Regions from separate parts of the Ruminococcus sp. 1001136sp1_2201st1_G3_2201SCRN_220225 genome, predicted to be linked through region 2. Evidence: riboswitches for the same ligand, from Rfam matches in the RefSeq annotation. Region 2 holds a riboswitch; the other holds the start of a gene.

Region 1 (7,723 bases), on a different contig from region 2:
TGGGATTTTCCGCAAAGATTCAGGAAAATCTGAATCAGAAAGCCATGGATGTAAAGATGGCCTGCGCAGACGGGATACAGGAGTGCATTGAAACGGTTCGTGACCTGAAAGCGAACAATGCGGAGCAGGCATATTTAAAAGGTCTGGAAAAGAAGATCCGTGCCGTGGAGCATCGTTCCATCCTCAATGAATTCGGCCTTGCTGTTTTTGTGGTTTCCGCATCGCTGGTGCTGAAGCTTGGTATTGCAACGGTTGCGCTGGTGGGAGCTGTTTTGCTCATGCAAGGAAGCCTCTCCGTGCTTACATTCTTTATGTTCCTTCTGGTAGTATCCCGTTTATATGACCCTCTGCAGGGCGCACTCCAGAATCTTGCGGCAGTCATCAGTACACGAACCAATATTGCCCGTATGAATGAAATTCTCGATCATCCCATCCAGCAGGGCAGTGATAGGCTTTCCAATCAGGGGTATGATATTGTCTTTGACCATGTCGGGTTTGCCTATAATACCGGAGAAACTGTATTGAAAGATGTCTCCTTTACGGCAAAGCAGGGAGAGGTTACGGCTCTGGTGGGCCCGTCCGGCGGCGGAAAAACAACCGTATCCCGGCTGGCAGCAAGGTTCTGGGATATTAACAGAGGAAAGATTACCGTGGGAGGCATGGATGTATCCCGAATAGACCCGGAAACACTGCTTTCTCTGTATTCCATCGTATTCCAGGATGTTACGCTGTTTGACAATACGATTCTGGAAAATATCCGAATCGGAAACAAAGACGCCACAGATGAACAGGTCATTGCGGCTGCGAAACTTGCCAATGTAGATGAATTTGCAGAAAAATTACCAGATGGATGGCATACCAATATCGGGGAAAATGGCTGTGAACTTTCCGGCGGAGAGCGCCAGCGCATCTCTATTGCCCGTGCATTTCTGAAAAATGCGCCGATCATTCTTTTGGATGAAGCTACTGCTTCCCTGGATGTGGAGAATGAAACTCTGATACAGACAGCCCTTTCCCGTCTGATCGCAGATAAAACCGTTCTGGTTATCGCCCACAGGATGCGTACCGTAGCCGGAGCAGATAAGATCGTTGTCCTTTCTGATGGTACAGTTGCAGAAGAAGGATCACCAAAGGATCTGGAAGAAAAGAATGGTGTATATGCCCATATGGTAAAACTGCAGACAGAAAGCCAGAACTGGAAACTTGCGTGAAGAAGGAAAAGGAGGTAGTGCAATGAAAAGGAACCAATGGAAGCAGGAGAATATCCGCCTTGGCACCCACGGGGAAGACTATGGAAGCTGGATGTCCAATCCTGTCTTTTACATCATTGGCGGAATCGGAGTTTTGGCCGCTGTGCTGGCTGTCCTCTCTTTTTATGTATTTCATGTCGCTGTTCTCGGTGTGCTGTTTGCCATCATCACAATCGCACTTGTGGTTTTGCTGATCTGGATCACATGGATCAGGCGGCAGTATGCCTTTGGCGGTGGCAGAATCATGGAACAGGTTCACCGGGTTGTCCTCTCGCACCTAGACTATGACGGTGAGGGCAAGATTCTGGAAGTAGGTTGCGGCTCCGGAGCGCTGACAATCCGTGCGGCTCTGACATGGCCGAAAGCAAAAGTAATCGGTATTGATTATTGGGGCGCTGTGTACAATTACAGCAAGGCACTCTGCGAGAAAAATGCTGCAAGTGAGGGCGTGGCTTCCCGCTGTGTATTTCAGCACGGTGATGCGAAGCAGCTGGATTTTCCTGATGAGAGCTTTGATGTGGTCATCAGCAACTATGTCTATCACAATGTCATGGGTGCAGATATGCAGAAACTGCTGCTGGAAAGCCTGCGGGTATTGAAAAAAGGCGGCGTCTTTGCACTTAACGATGATATGAAACAAAAGATGTACGGTGACATGGAAGGTTTTGCGCAGAAACTGCGGGATATGGGGTATGAGGAAGTACGACTTGTTGATACCGCACAGGAAGCTTTTGGCGCCCACCGTCGGGCTGCCATGATGATGCTAGGTTCTTCCCGGTTGCTTGTCGGTAGAAAGTAATGTATCAAAACAGGAGGTTTGGCTATGTCCAAGTTAGGAGTCGTGGAGGATACACTGTTCGTCCCTATGCTGGGAAGAATTTATGCTAGTGAGCATTACCCGCAAATTTTATATGATAAAAAAGCATTGGAATTGAAAAAGAAGCTGCCTTCAGACTTGATTAAACAGAATATGCAGAGCCAGTATACCCTTTTGGCCTCTGCTTCCCGGTCTGCTAATATGGATCGGATTATTCGGACTTTTCTGGAACGCAGACCGGACGGTGTGATTGTCCAGTTGGGCTGTGGTCTGGAGACAACCTATCACCGATGTGATAACGGAAAGACACACTGGTATGCCGTGGATCTGCCTCATGTAATCGAATACCGGCGGGGACTTCTTCCCGAACCAGAGAGGGAATTATATATTTCCGGGGATGCCTTTGCAAAGGATTGGATCAAAAAAGTTCGCAATGATGTATTTGATGCTCCTATTCTCGTTACTGCAGGCGGGTTATTTCATTATTTTGAGGAACATAAGGTCATTGCCCTTCTGCGTATGATTGGGCAATTTGGAAATATGGAAGTTGTTTTTGATACGGTGAACAAAAGAGGAATGACCATGATGAAGAAAAAATATATGAAACAGGTCGGCCATGCCGATGCACAAATGTTCTTTTATGTGAATTCAGCGGAAGAACTGGCAGCAAAGATCGGGGGTAATGTGAAGGTGATTGCGGAGGAACCATACTATCGTTACATCCCTAAAAATGGCTTAAAGCTATCCACAAAGGTCAGTATGACAGTTTCTGATCAATTCAAGATGGTAAAGATGATACATCTAAAACTATAGTGGATATACAATATCAGAGAGAGAGAACTTTATCATTTTTTCGGACGCACTGATGAAACACCATCAAAAGCCGCTTTCTATCACCAGCGTGCAAAATTAAAAGATAATGCACTATGGGAACTTTTGCAAATCTTTAACCAGAAGCTTCAACCAACTCTATACAGAAACCGTTATCGTTTGGTTGCTTGTGACGGTTCTGTTGCTGATGAAGTCGATCCGGAACTTCTGGCAAAAGTATTGGCTAATCCAGAGATGTGGGCATTGCTCAATTCACTGGCGAAAACGATGAAGTAATGAAAAATAGTGAAAAAATAGTGTAATTTTAATGAAAAAACAATTCATAAAACGATATAATATATGGATAAAATGAGGATATTTATTGTGTATATGGATATTCTATCTCCATCAGTAAACTAAGTAAAATAAAAATTCTGCTTTACAAACAACAGATAAAGTATTAAAATAAACAAAAAGATATCTTCAGGGCAGGGTGAGATTCCCTACCGGCGGTAAAGCCCGCGAGCCGAGAGGCATGATCCGGTGAGATTCCGGGGCCGACAGTACAGTCTGGATGGAAGAAGATGATAGTACAGTTGATTTTTTGTATGAATGAATGTAGTATCAGAGCTCTGAGATGGTGATCCATTTCAGAGCTTTTTATATAGGAAAATCAGACATTCATTTATCAATCATATGTAACAGATCAATTCCACCCTGCAGATATTTCTGCAGGCTTTTTTTGTATCTGGTACATCGTTTTCGAAATAACTATACCATTCACTTGTCTGTGAATCCGATTGCACATGTTTAAAAGCCTCGGCGTAGCCCAGGCAAAGAACAGGAATAAGAAAGAAGGAATAGAAATGACGGATCAGGAATATATGCTTCGGGCTATTCAACTGGCCAAAAAAGGAGAAGGCTGGACGAATCCCAATCCTATGGTAGGGGCAGTGATCGTAAAAGACGGAAAGATCATCGGGGAAGGCTATCATAAAAAGTATGGAGAACTTCACGCGGAACGTAATGCAATTGCTTCTCTTACAGAATCAGCAGAAGGTGCGGTGATTTATGTCACGTTGGAGCCTTGCTGTCATCATGGTAAAACACCTCCATGTACGGAAGCGATCATTGAACAGAAGATCAGAAAAGTGGTGATCGGTTCCAGAGATCCGAATCCGAAAGTGGCAGGAAAAGGTGTACAGATGTTAAGGGAAGCCGGTGTAACAGTAGTTGAAGATTTTATGAGAGAAGAATGTGATCAGCTGAACCCGGTGTTTTTCCATTATATTACTACGAAGACCCCTTATGTGGTAATGAAGTATGCCATGACACTGGATGGGAAGATCGCAACGAAAACAGGAGCATCAAAATGGATCACCGGAGAATCTGCACGAAAAGAAGTACAGCATATGCGGCATCAGTACATGGGAATCATGGCTGGTATTGGAACTGTGCTTGCAGATGATCCGATGTTAAACGTCCGGGTAGAAGGCTGGAAAAGTCCTGTCAGGATTGTGTGTGACAGTAAGCTCAGGATCCCGCCGGGCAGTCAGATTGTAAAAAGTGCGGAAAAGTACCGGACGATCGTGGCTTATGCAGAACAGAAAAATGCAAAAGAGAAAATAAAAATATTACATACCATGGGAGTTGAAACCATTTACTGTCCCGACGAAAAGAATCAGATAGACCTTAAGAAGCTGATGGCAGATCTTGGAAACAGAGGCATTGACAGCATCCTCCTGGAGGGAGGAGGTACGTTAAATGACAGTGCACTGCGAGCTGGAATTGTAAAGGAAGTACAGGCTTTTGTGGCACCAAAGCTGTTTGGCGGTGTGGCTGGGAAGACACCGGTAGAGGGTATTGGAGTTGAACTGCCGTCTGAAGCAGTGGAACTGAAATATACAGATATCTGTCAGATCGGTGAGGATATCCGGATAAAATGTCAGGTGTGTGATAAAAAACAGGAGGAATCATGTTTACAGGAATCGTAGAAGAGAAAGGAAAAGTCCGTTATATACAGCTGACAGGGGAATCAGGGATCCTGGCAGTGAAAGCCCGGAAAGTCCTGGAAGGGACAAGGATCGGTGACAGTATCGCTGTGAATGGTGTGTGTCTGACAGTTACGTCGATTCAGCCGGACGGATTTACTGCCGATGTGATGGCAGAGACGATCAGAAGAAGCAGTCTTGGCAGCTGCAAGGCCGGAAGCCAGGTAAACCTGGAACGTGCAATGGCTGCAGACGGTAGGTTCGGGGGACACATAGTAAGCGGCCATATTGATGGGACTGGCGTGATACGTTCCATGCTCCGGGAAGAAAATGCCATCTGGGTATCAATTGAGACATCGCCACAGATTTTGCATCTGATCGTGGAAAAAGGATCCGTCTGTATTGATGGGATCAGCCTGACAGTTGCAAGGGTTGATGAAGCTGGTTTTCAGGTGTCGGTCATTCCACATACAGGAGAAGAAACCACTCTTTTGGAAAAGGTGCCGGGGGATCTGGTTAATCTGGAAAATGATGTGATCGGAAAATACGTAGAAAAACTGCTTGGCATCAGAAAAAACGAAGAAGAGAAAAAAGAATCCGGAATTACGATGGAGTTTCTTGAAGAATTCGGGTTTTAGAACAGGAGGATATACACTATGTCACAAAATTATCAGTACAACACAATTGAAGAAGCACTTAGGGATCTTAAGGAAGGAAAAATAGTTCTGGTCACAGATGATCCGGACAGAGAAAATGAGGGAGATCTGATATGTGCGGCAGAGTTTGCGACCAGGGAAAATATTAATTTCATGGCGACCTATGCAAAGGGTCTTATCTGTACACCGATGAGTGCAGAAATTGCGGCGAGATTGAACTTTCCGCCGATGGTTGCGGAGAACACGGACAATCACAGTACAGCATTTACCGTGGCAGTAGATCACGCAGATACAACCACAGGTATCTCTGCGGAAGAGCGCTCCTATACTATCATGAAGTGTGTGGATGATCAGTCAAAACCGGAGGATTTCAGAAGACCGGGACATGTGTTTCCGCTTATTTCCAGAAAAGGCGGGGTTTTGGTACGAAATGGCCATACAGAGGCAACAACAGATCTTATGAGACTTGCCGGACTGAAAGAATGCGGCGTGTGCTGTGAAGTTATGAAAGAAGATGGAACTATGATGCGTACATCACAGCTATGGGAAATGGCAAAAGAGCATAACCTTACATTTATTACGATCCGTGATCTGCAGGATTATATAAGAATACATGAAAAGCATGTAAAGGAGGAAGCCGTTGCAAACCTCCCAACGCAGTACGGTGATTTTAAAATGTATGGTTATATCAATGATATTACAGGAGAGCATCATCTGGCACTGGTAAAAGGTGATCTGGGAGATGGTGAGGATGTGCTTTGCCGGGTACATTCGGAGTGTCTGACAGGGGATGCATTCGGATCGCTCAGATGTGACTGTGGCCTGCAGCTGCAGACAGCGATGCGCCAGGTAGAAGCAGAAGGCCGAGGAATTATTCTGTATATGAGACAAGAAGGCCGAGGAATCGGACTGATCAATAAGATCAAAGCATATGCGCTTCAGGAGCAGGGATACGATACTGTGGAGGCTAATGTGAAGTTAGGGTTTGCACCGGATCTCAGAGAGTACTGGGTCGGGGCACAGATACTGTCAGACCTTGGTGTGAAATCATTAAGATTACTGACAAATAATCCGGATAAAGTCTATGGACTTGGCGAATTCGGACTGAAGATCAATGAGAGAGTACCTCTGGAGATTCCGGCACAAAAGTATGACCGGAAGTATATGAAGACGAAGCAGGAAAAGATGGGTCATATTTTTAAAGAAATAAATTTATAAAAAACAGCAAATATCAGGAGGAAGAAAAAATGAGACAGATCAATTTAGTAGAAGGAAAAGTAGTAGCACCGGAGGGAATGAAGGTTGGTATCGTGGCAGCGAGATTCAATGAAATTATTGTGAATAAATTATTGGGAGGGGCAGTCGACGGACTGGTAAGACATGGAGTAGAAGAAGAGAACATTACTGCAGCATGGGTACCGGGAGCATTTGAGATTCCGATTACAGCACAGAAGATGGCACAGTCAGGAAAATATGATGCAATTATCTGCGTTGGAGCTGTCATCCGTGGAGATACTTCACATTATGATCTGGTGTGTAATGAATCTGCCAAGGGAATCGCACAGGTTGAACTTGCAACAGGAATCCCGGTTTTATTCGGAGTGATCACGACTGAAAATATCGAGCAGGCTATTGCGCGTGCAGGAAGCAAAGCGGGAAATAAAGGCTATGATTGTGCATTATCTGCGATTGAGATGGTCAATCTGATGAAGCAGCTCTAAAAGACAGGAAAATAAATGATGACAAAAACGATCATATTCGATTATGATGGAACGATCCATCATACCCTTGGAATCTATGAACCGGCATTTCGTGAAACCTATCAGTGGCTGACAGAACAGAAGGTTACCGAAGAACGGGAGATAGGCTCGGTGGAAATTGCCGGCTGGCTGGGACTTAACAGTAAGGAGATGTGGAATACATTTTTGCCGGAACTGGATCAGAGCTATAAAGAGCAGGCAAGCAGGATGGTAGGAGATCTGATGGTAAGACAGATCAGGAAACATAAGGCAGTGTGGTATCCGGGAGCAGAGGAGATGCTAACAGCTTTGAAGAACCGGGGATATCACCTTGTGATCTTAAGTAACTGTAAAGCTTCATATCGTGAGGCACACTGGAAGGAATTTGGGATGGAACGATGGTTTGATCGTTTTTATGACTGTGAATCATACAGATTCCGTCCAAAGACAGAAATTGTGC
Region 2 (7,723 bases):
TAAAATCGGATGCTCTGTAATACGTGTACCCATGGTATTTCCCCCTTTTTGATAGACGGACAAATCTGCTGTCCGGGACTTTCATCGCCAAAAAGGCGCCTGCAAAATAAATTGCAGACGCCTTTGTCTTTTACGTTGTTGATTCTTTTTCTTAAGTTGTTCGTATTATAGTTTATGTAAATGGATATGTATTGTAAAAAACGATACCAGAGCATGTTTGAAATATTTCCAACACTATTTTTACAAAATCATCTACAGATATGTTATAATGGGAGTATCTGTTGAATATCGTTAAAAGAAATATTATGCTTCCATTCAGCATAGAACATTAAAGCATTAATGAAAAGATACTTACGAGGTGTAAAGCTTATGAAATACAGAGATGAGTTCCACATTGCATCCACTGCGATTCTGCTCAGTGTGGCCATGGTGGGAATTTCCGTAGTCGTTCCCAAAGAAAACAGAGTACCAACTGCCAAGACCACATTAACAGAGGCTCCTGAAACAGCTGCAGAAGCGGAAGCTGCACAGCAGGAAGAATTTCCAATTTACAGTCAGGACAGTAATTATGACGAGACTTACGATTACAGCCAGGGAGATAGTTCCTACGATAACAGCTATGATTCTTCTGGCGGTGATTCTTCAGGAAGCGACCAGATCACTTATCCTACTGAGGATTCTGGAGATAGCTCAGGAAGTGACACTTCCGATATTCCGGATTATACAGAAGATACCTCCGATGATTCCGGACAAGATAACGATGAGAACTGGGATTATATTGATAATGGAGATGGTTCTGGTTCCGATAACGGAGGAAACTATACGGAGGATACCTCCGATCAGGATATTGAATACTATGAATAAAAAGAATCCTGCCCGGCAGGGCTTGGAAATTCCAACAGAATTTCCTGCTACATAATAAAATCCCCGGATTTCCGGGGATTTTATTATTATCTGATCTTATTCAAAAATCCAAATGGTTCCTTATCTTCCAGAAAATGCATCAGCATATATGCCGTCATGATCGCTACATTCTCTTCCTTCAGAATCCGCTTCACTTCCTCGCGGTCCGCCAGAATCACTTCAATCTCTTCCGTATCTTCCTGTGCCTTGGAACTGATTTCGCCGCTGGCATATCCATATACAGTCGCACAAGACTCGTCTGTCATTCCTACAGTAGTGAAATAAGGCTTCTGGTAAGCTTCTGCTACCGGAATGGGATCAAGCTTCAGTCCGGTTTCCTCGTACATTTCACGAATTGCGCCTTCATGGTAATTCTCATCCGGCTCTACCAGACCAGCTGGAAATTCATAAATATAATCGCCTAATGTATAACGATATTGGCGAATCAACACCACTTTGTCATGTTTTTCGCCATAAATGCTATAAATGATCACACCGTCCGGATTGTTCTTATGTGTCACCATTTTCAAGCTGTCTACATCTTTTGCACGGGAAGACACAAAATAGTTTACCGGGGTATTGTGCACACTGGTGGCTTTTACATTATAAAGGTTTACATAACGATTATCTGTCTGTTTGGTAATGCTGTTGATTTTTCCCATAGGAACCTCTTTTCGTCAGTTCTTGCTGTTCTGGTCAGAGGTCTATCTAGATCTCACCAAGGAACAGAGAATCAGTCACCGCGAAGAATCACACGAATTCTTTTATAAATAAAGAACACGATCACTGAGGTTAATGTGTATTTGAATAAATTGAATGGTACAAGGATCATAATTGCAAAAGTAAGAAGGTTGGTTACACCGCTGTGTACTGCTGCACCCATTTCAATAAATGCCTGTACCGGCATTCCAAATGCCTTGCCGTATGCAGGAAGAAGTACAAATGCGTTTACAAAGCATGCAAGCACTGTGGTAAGAATTACACCAGCTGCCATACCTGCCACTGCATGTGTTCTTGTCTTCTTATGCTGATAACGATAGATCAGTCCGGCTGGAACTACATAAGAACAGCCAAAGAGGAAGTTTGCCACATCACCAACGCCTGCTGTCATAGTTCCCTTAGTTACCAGATGTACCAGAATCTTCACCAGTTCGATCAGTATACCTGCTACAGGTCCCATTGCAAAAGAACCGATCAGTGCTGGAATCTCAGAGAAATCCAACTGATAAAAGGACGGTGCCAGAAATGGCAGCGGTACCTCAAAATTCATCAACACACCTGCCACAGCGCCTAACATTGCTACCTGGGCAATGGTTCTGGTGCGGCTTCGCTCCATTACATTTCCATTTTTGATTACTTGTTCGCTCATACTCATTGCTCCTTAAATTATAATATTTAAAGAAAATTTCTGCAAGTATGGGATTAAAATGTTACCAGTAAACAGTAACGGTTACTGTTCACCAGTAACGTTAAAATCACCACATAAAAAGCCCCGAAATCTCTTCCGGGGCAATGAGCACGTACAAAAAAATCAACCGATCTAAATATTCTGCGCGTTCTTCTCTCATCCAGACTTTACTGTCGGTTTTGGAATTTCACCAAATCAGCCGCCAAAGCGGGTCGCGGACTATACCGCCGGTAGGGAATTTCGATTTCCAAGGATTTCGATCACCCTGCCCCGAAGAAATTTTCTTTTCATGGTGGATTATACAATAGAAATAGGATAATTTCAATAGGAAATCTATTTGTACATTTATTTCATATTTTCTATTATATATCTATTATCATTTGTCTTTATTTGCCTCCACAACATGCACATCCATCTGCGGATACGGAATAGAAATTCCGTTGGCATCAAAAGATTCTTTGATTTTCTCATTCAGCCGCCATTTGATCTTCCAGTATTTATCGGTGGGAACCCAGACGCGAAGCCCCATGACTACGGCGCTGTCAGCAAGTTCGTCTACAAAGACCAGCATGTCTTTGTCCGATTTGGTTCCGGGATCTTCCTGTAAAATGTGCTGCAAAAGCTTTTTTGCTTTCTTAATATCAGAATCATAGGAAATTCCCACTTTGATTTCCAGGTTACGCAAATTCTGCGCAGTTACATTGATAATGGTGCTGTTGGATAATTTTCCATTTGGAATGATTACATGCTTATTGTCAATGGTGATCAGGGTCGTATAGAACATCTCAACCTTATATACGGTTCCCTCCGTCCCACCAGCCTGATCCTGTATAATATAATCTCCTACCTGAAATGGCTTAAACAAAAGTAGCATAACGCCGCCAGACAGATTCTCCAGACCGCCCTGCAAAGCAAGACCAATGGTAACGCCGGCAGTTCCCAGAAGAGCTGCTACTGAAGATTCCTTCACACCGAAATTAGTAGCTATATTAAAAATCAGAATCAGATACAGCAAAAATTTTCCAAAAGAACAGATGAACTGGGCAACCCCCATGTCTATGCCGGCCTTTTCCATGGAACGCTTCGCAACTTTCAGCAGCCACTTGATCAGCTTTGTTCCCACATAAAAAGCTACAATAGAAAGAACCACTTTCATTCCGAAGCTGATCAAATCCGGAATATGACCGTTAAAGTAAGCCTTGATCTGATCCCAGTTGGAGCTTACTTTATCCACTGTTTCCTGGACAGTCTCCTGAACTGCATTCTCTATAACCTGTCCTTCCAAATTCCCATCTCCTTTTTTCAGTCCTTTCCCGTAAACAATTCTGTTTCTTGCTATCCAAAAACAATTTCGTCCTGTTTTCCACCGGAAATTCATTTTGGAAACAAATTATCCACCGTCTACTGCAAGACTCTCCACAGTATCAACTGCGCTGCCAGAATTAACGGCACACCCAGACGGAATTTCCATTTTCTGATTTTATGATGAAAAAATTGCATTCCAAGAAGAGCTCCAGCGGAACCGCCAATGGCAGCCACCGCAAGAAGCTGGGCTTCCGGGATGCGCCACTGTTTCCGGATGGCTTTCTGTTTATCGATGCCATACATCCCGAATGCTGCAATATTAACGAAAACCAGATATACAACAAGAATATTTTCTAACATTTTAATCCAACTCTCTAATTTCCCTGCCAAACACGCTATAAAGCGTGTTTGAAAAAGGCTTTCTACAAGGCAATGGCAAGAGAAATAATGTTTTCCCTCTTCTCTTTATTTATTTAATCCCTTCATAGAAAGGCTGATCCGGTTCTTCTTCTCATCCACACCGAGAACACGAACCTCCACAACATCTCCAACGCTTACAGCTTCCAACGGATGTTTGATAAATTTTTCACTCATCTGGGAAATATGAACAAGTCCGTCCTGATGAACTCCGATATCAACAAAAGCTCCGAAATCGATTACGTTGCGGACAGTTCCTTTCAGGATCATACCCTCTTTCAGATCCTTGATATCCAGTACATCTGTGCGGAGAATCGGCTTCGGCATCTCATCACGCGGATCTCGTGCCGGTTTCTCCAGCTCTTTTACAATATCCCGAAGAGTGATCTCTCCAATTTCCAGTTCATCAGCAGTCTTCTTGTAATCCCCGATCTGTCTGGAAAGTCCGGCAAGCTTGCCTCCTGCAATATCCTCAGCGGAATATCCCAGTTTCTCAAGAAGCCTGGAAGCCGCCTCATAGCTCTCCGGGTGAACGCTTGTCGCGTCAAGAGGATTGGAGCCGCCTGTAATACGCATGAAACCAGCGCACTGCTCGAATGCTTTCGGTCCAAGCTTCGCAACCTTCAGAAGATCTTTTCGGCTTGTGAAACGGCCATTCTCCTCACGGTAAATTACAATGTTCTTTGCAATAGCCTTGGAAACACCGGAAATATACTCAAGAAGGGAAGCAGAAGCAGTATTTAAATCCACACCTACTTTATTTACAGAATCCTCAACCACACCTGTCAGAGCCTCGCCAAGCTTCTTCTGGTTCATATCATGCTGATACTGCCCTACACCAATGGATTTCGGATCGATCTTAACCAGCTCAGCCAGAGGATCCTGCACACGTCTTGCAATGGAGGTAGCACTTCTCTGTCCTACATCAAAATTTGGGAATTCGTCTGTAGCAAGCTTGCTTGCAGAGTAAACAGAAGCACCTGCCTCATTTGTAATCACATACTGAACCTTCGCTTCCGGAATCTCCTTCAGCATATCAACAATAACCTGCTCAGACTCTCTGGAAGCAGTACCATTTCCAACAGAAATCAGGGAAATGCCATACTTCTTGATCATAGCTTCTACTGTATCCTTCGCAGCGCGAATCTTCTTCTCGTTAGTAGGAGCAGTTGGATAAACAACTGTGGTATCCAGAACTTTTCCAGTAGGATCTACAACGGCCAGCTTACAGCCTGTACGGAAGGCCGGATCCCATCCAAGGACAGTCTGTCCGGCGATTGGAGGCTGCATGAGAAGCTGCTCCAGATTTTTGCCAAATACTTTGATGGCTCCGTCCTCTGCCTTCTCAGTCAAGTCACTTCTGATCTCGCGCTCGATTGCAGGAGCGATCAGACGCTTGTAACTGTCCTCTGTCACTTCTTTCAGAATCGGTGTAGTAAATGGATTGTCTCGGGTGATCACCTGCTTCTCAAGGTAACGAAGAATATCTTCTTCTGGTGCAGCTACCTTGATAGTGAGGAATTTCTCTTTCTCACCACGGTTCAGCGCCAGCACACGATGTCCAGCCAGCTTCTTCACCGGCTCCTCAAACTCATAATACATCTCGTATACAGACTGTGCCTCCGGATCTTTTGCCGTAGAACTGATGGTTCCTTTTTTTGCAGTAAGATCACGGATGTGGATTCGATAATCTGCCTCATCGGAAATATGCTCTGCAATAATGTCCTTTGCACCAGCAATGGCATCTGCCACAGAAGCAACCTCTTTTTCCTCGGAAACAAAGGCTTCTGCTTCTTCCTCGATGGACTTGCCTGTCATCTGAAGCATAATAATATTTGCCAGCGGCTCCAGACCTTTTTCCTTGGCAATTGCTGCCCTGGTACGTCTCTTCGGACGGTACGGACGATAAAGATCCTCTACCACTACCAGTGTCTGTGCTGCCAGGATCTGTGCTTTCAGCTCTTCTGTCAGTTTTCCCTGGTCCTCAATGCTGGAAAGAACCTGATTCTTCTTGTCTTCCAGATTTCGAAGATAAGTCAGTCTCTCGTTCAGGTTACGAAGCTGCTCATCATTTAAGGTTCCAGTAGCTTCTTTTCTATATCGTGAAATAAAAGGGATGGTGTTTCCCTCATCGATCAATTTAACAGCAGCTTCTACCTGCCATTTCTGCACCCCAAGTTCCTGGGTGATTACCTGTAAAATATCCATTTTTTCAATCTCCTCTTGTTGCTTGTATTTCTAATTTCTGTAACCGTCATTATTTTCTGTATCATATCCGTTTCCAGAATCATTGGTCCAGTTATGAAAGCCGCCGTCAGCAGTTCCATCTCCTGGCAGTCTGTAGTCCAGTTCCCCATCCAGATCCCGATAAAATGCCACCATGGACATTTCCATATAAGGCATGATCCAGAAAAGTGCAATATAGAACGTGAACACAGATAATAACAAAAGCGGGATAAAGCTGAGATTCAGCTTCACATATCTCCAGATATTTCCCTTCATCAGCCTTGCGCTCTCTTTCAGTGCCTGGATTCCTCCAAGCTCTGTGTCATCCGCCATGAGAAAGTAGGTCATGGCAAATGGAAGGGAAATAAGAAAATTCAGCAAAGTGCTTACAGCCAGCAGTCCCAGAGTCATGGAAAGCCACTGGATCTGGGAATCCACAGTCAGTCCCGGATCTGTGGTAAAGCTCACATAATAGTAAGGGATTGCTGTGACCAGCTGGATCAGCGCCAGCACAAAGCCTGCAACGATCACCCTGTCTGGCTGGTTTTTGAAAAAGTAGCCCAGATCTCCCAGAGAAAACTCCTTTCCCCTGGAAATATTCAAAAGCATATACCCCAGACCAGCGGAAATGATCCCCACGATCAGTGACACCACCAGCATAAATACTTCACTGAGAACCAGATCCAGCGCGGATGTGCCAGAAAATAAATTGGTAGAAAGGATTGTTCCTAAAGTATTCAGACCATACACTGCCAGAAGCCCAAGGATCACAGTTCCAACATGTCCCTGCAATGCCTTTTTTGCCTGCAGTTTGATTTCCTTCGTACTTCTTTTTTTCATAATCATCATTCTCCTTTGCAGTGAAACAGCAGGCCGGGATTCTGATGCATCCCGGCCAGATATATTGCAGCACCATTTCGCTGTTTTCACTTTTTGCTCCATTAAGCCATGCCAGTTGTTCCCAATATAGCATTCTTCCATCTGACATCTGTAATTTTTTAATTACGCCGTTCTCTTGTTTCCCCAGAAAAACAGCGCTACCGTACCAGGACCTGTATGGCTTCCGATGGTAGTTCCGATGTTATTGATCTCAACCTTCCCATTTAATTTCGGGAAACGCTCTTCCACCAGCCTTGCCACTTCCCTGGCATCCTCTATACATGCGGACTGGGAAATATAACATTTCCCACTATAGTCAAGTCCGCCCTCAGCGTACTCTTCCATTTTGTCTACAACAGCCCGGATCACCTTTTTCTTGGTACGGATCTTAAATCTTGGGATCAGTTTTCCCTGATCATCCATATTCAGCAGCGGGCAGATATTCAGCATCGTGCCGAAAAAGCCGCTGGCCTTGGAAATACGGCCTCCTCTGATATAAAACGTAAGATCTGTGGAAAAAAACCAGTGATGCAGGTTCAGCTTGTGTTCCTCCGCCCAGGCATGAACCTCCTCAATGGGTCTGCC

Evidence for each region. Region 2 has a riboswitch for FMN ahead of AB5642_RS07390 (ECF transporter S component). Riboswitches for the same ligand answer to the same signal wherever they lie in the genome.
Region 1: it holds a riboswitch for FMN, as region 2 does, so the genes downstream of both, ribD (bifunctional diaminohydroxyphosphoribosylaminopyrimidine deaminase/5-amino-6-(5-phosphoribosylamino)uracil reductase RibD) here and AB5642_RS07390 (ECF transporter S component) in region 2, are expected to answer to the same signal.

The regions. Positions count from the first base shown of each region.
Region 1 is NZ_JBCOME010000015.1:59,704-67,426, forward strand. Features, by position in the region: gene AB5642_RS07100 (ABC transporter ATP-binding protein) at 1-1,211, shown strand, start outside; gene AB5642_RS07105 (class I SAM-dependent methyltransferase) at 1,234-2,049, shown strand; gene AB5642_RS07110 (class I SAM-dependent methyltransferase) at 2,074-2,880, shown strand; FMN riboswitch at 3,353-3,467, shown strand; gene ribD (bifunctional diaminohydroxyphosphoribosylaminopyrimidine deaminase/5-amino-6-(5-phosphoribosylamino)uracil reductase RibD) at 3,744-4,871, shown strand; gene ribE (riboflavin synthase) at 4,853-5,506, shown strand; gene AB5642_RS07125 (bifunctional 3,4-dihydroxy-2-butanone-4-phosphate synthase/GTP cyclohydrolase II) at 5,525-6,742, shown strand; gene ribE (6,7-dimethyl-8-ribityllumazine synthase) at 6,772-7,245, shown strand; gene AB5642_RS07135 (HAD family hydrolase) at 7,261-7,723, shown strand, end outside.
Region 2 is NZ_JBCOME010000016.1:48,742-56,464, forward strand. Features, by position in the region: gene AB5642_RS07375 ((2Fe-2S)-binding protein) at 1-33, opposite strand, end outside; gene AB5642_RS07380 (hypothetical protein) at 370-864, shown strand; gene AB5642_RS07385 (NUDIX hydrolase) at 951-1,565, opposite strand; gene AB5642_RS07390 (ECF transporter S component) at 1,637-2,272, opposite strand; FMN riboswitch at 2,456-2,593, opposite strand; gene AB5642_RS07395 (mechanosensitive ion channel family protein) at 2,688-3,596, opposite strand; gene AB5642_RS07400 (DUF1294 domain-containing protein) at 3,713-3,976, opposite strand; gene AB5642_RS07405 (Tex family protein) at 4,082-6,241, opposite strand; gene AB5642_RS07410 (DUF975 family protein) at 6,272-7,099, opposite strand; gene AB5642_RS07415 (DegV family protein) at 7,262-7,723, opposite strand, start outside.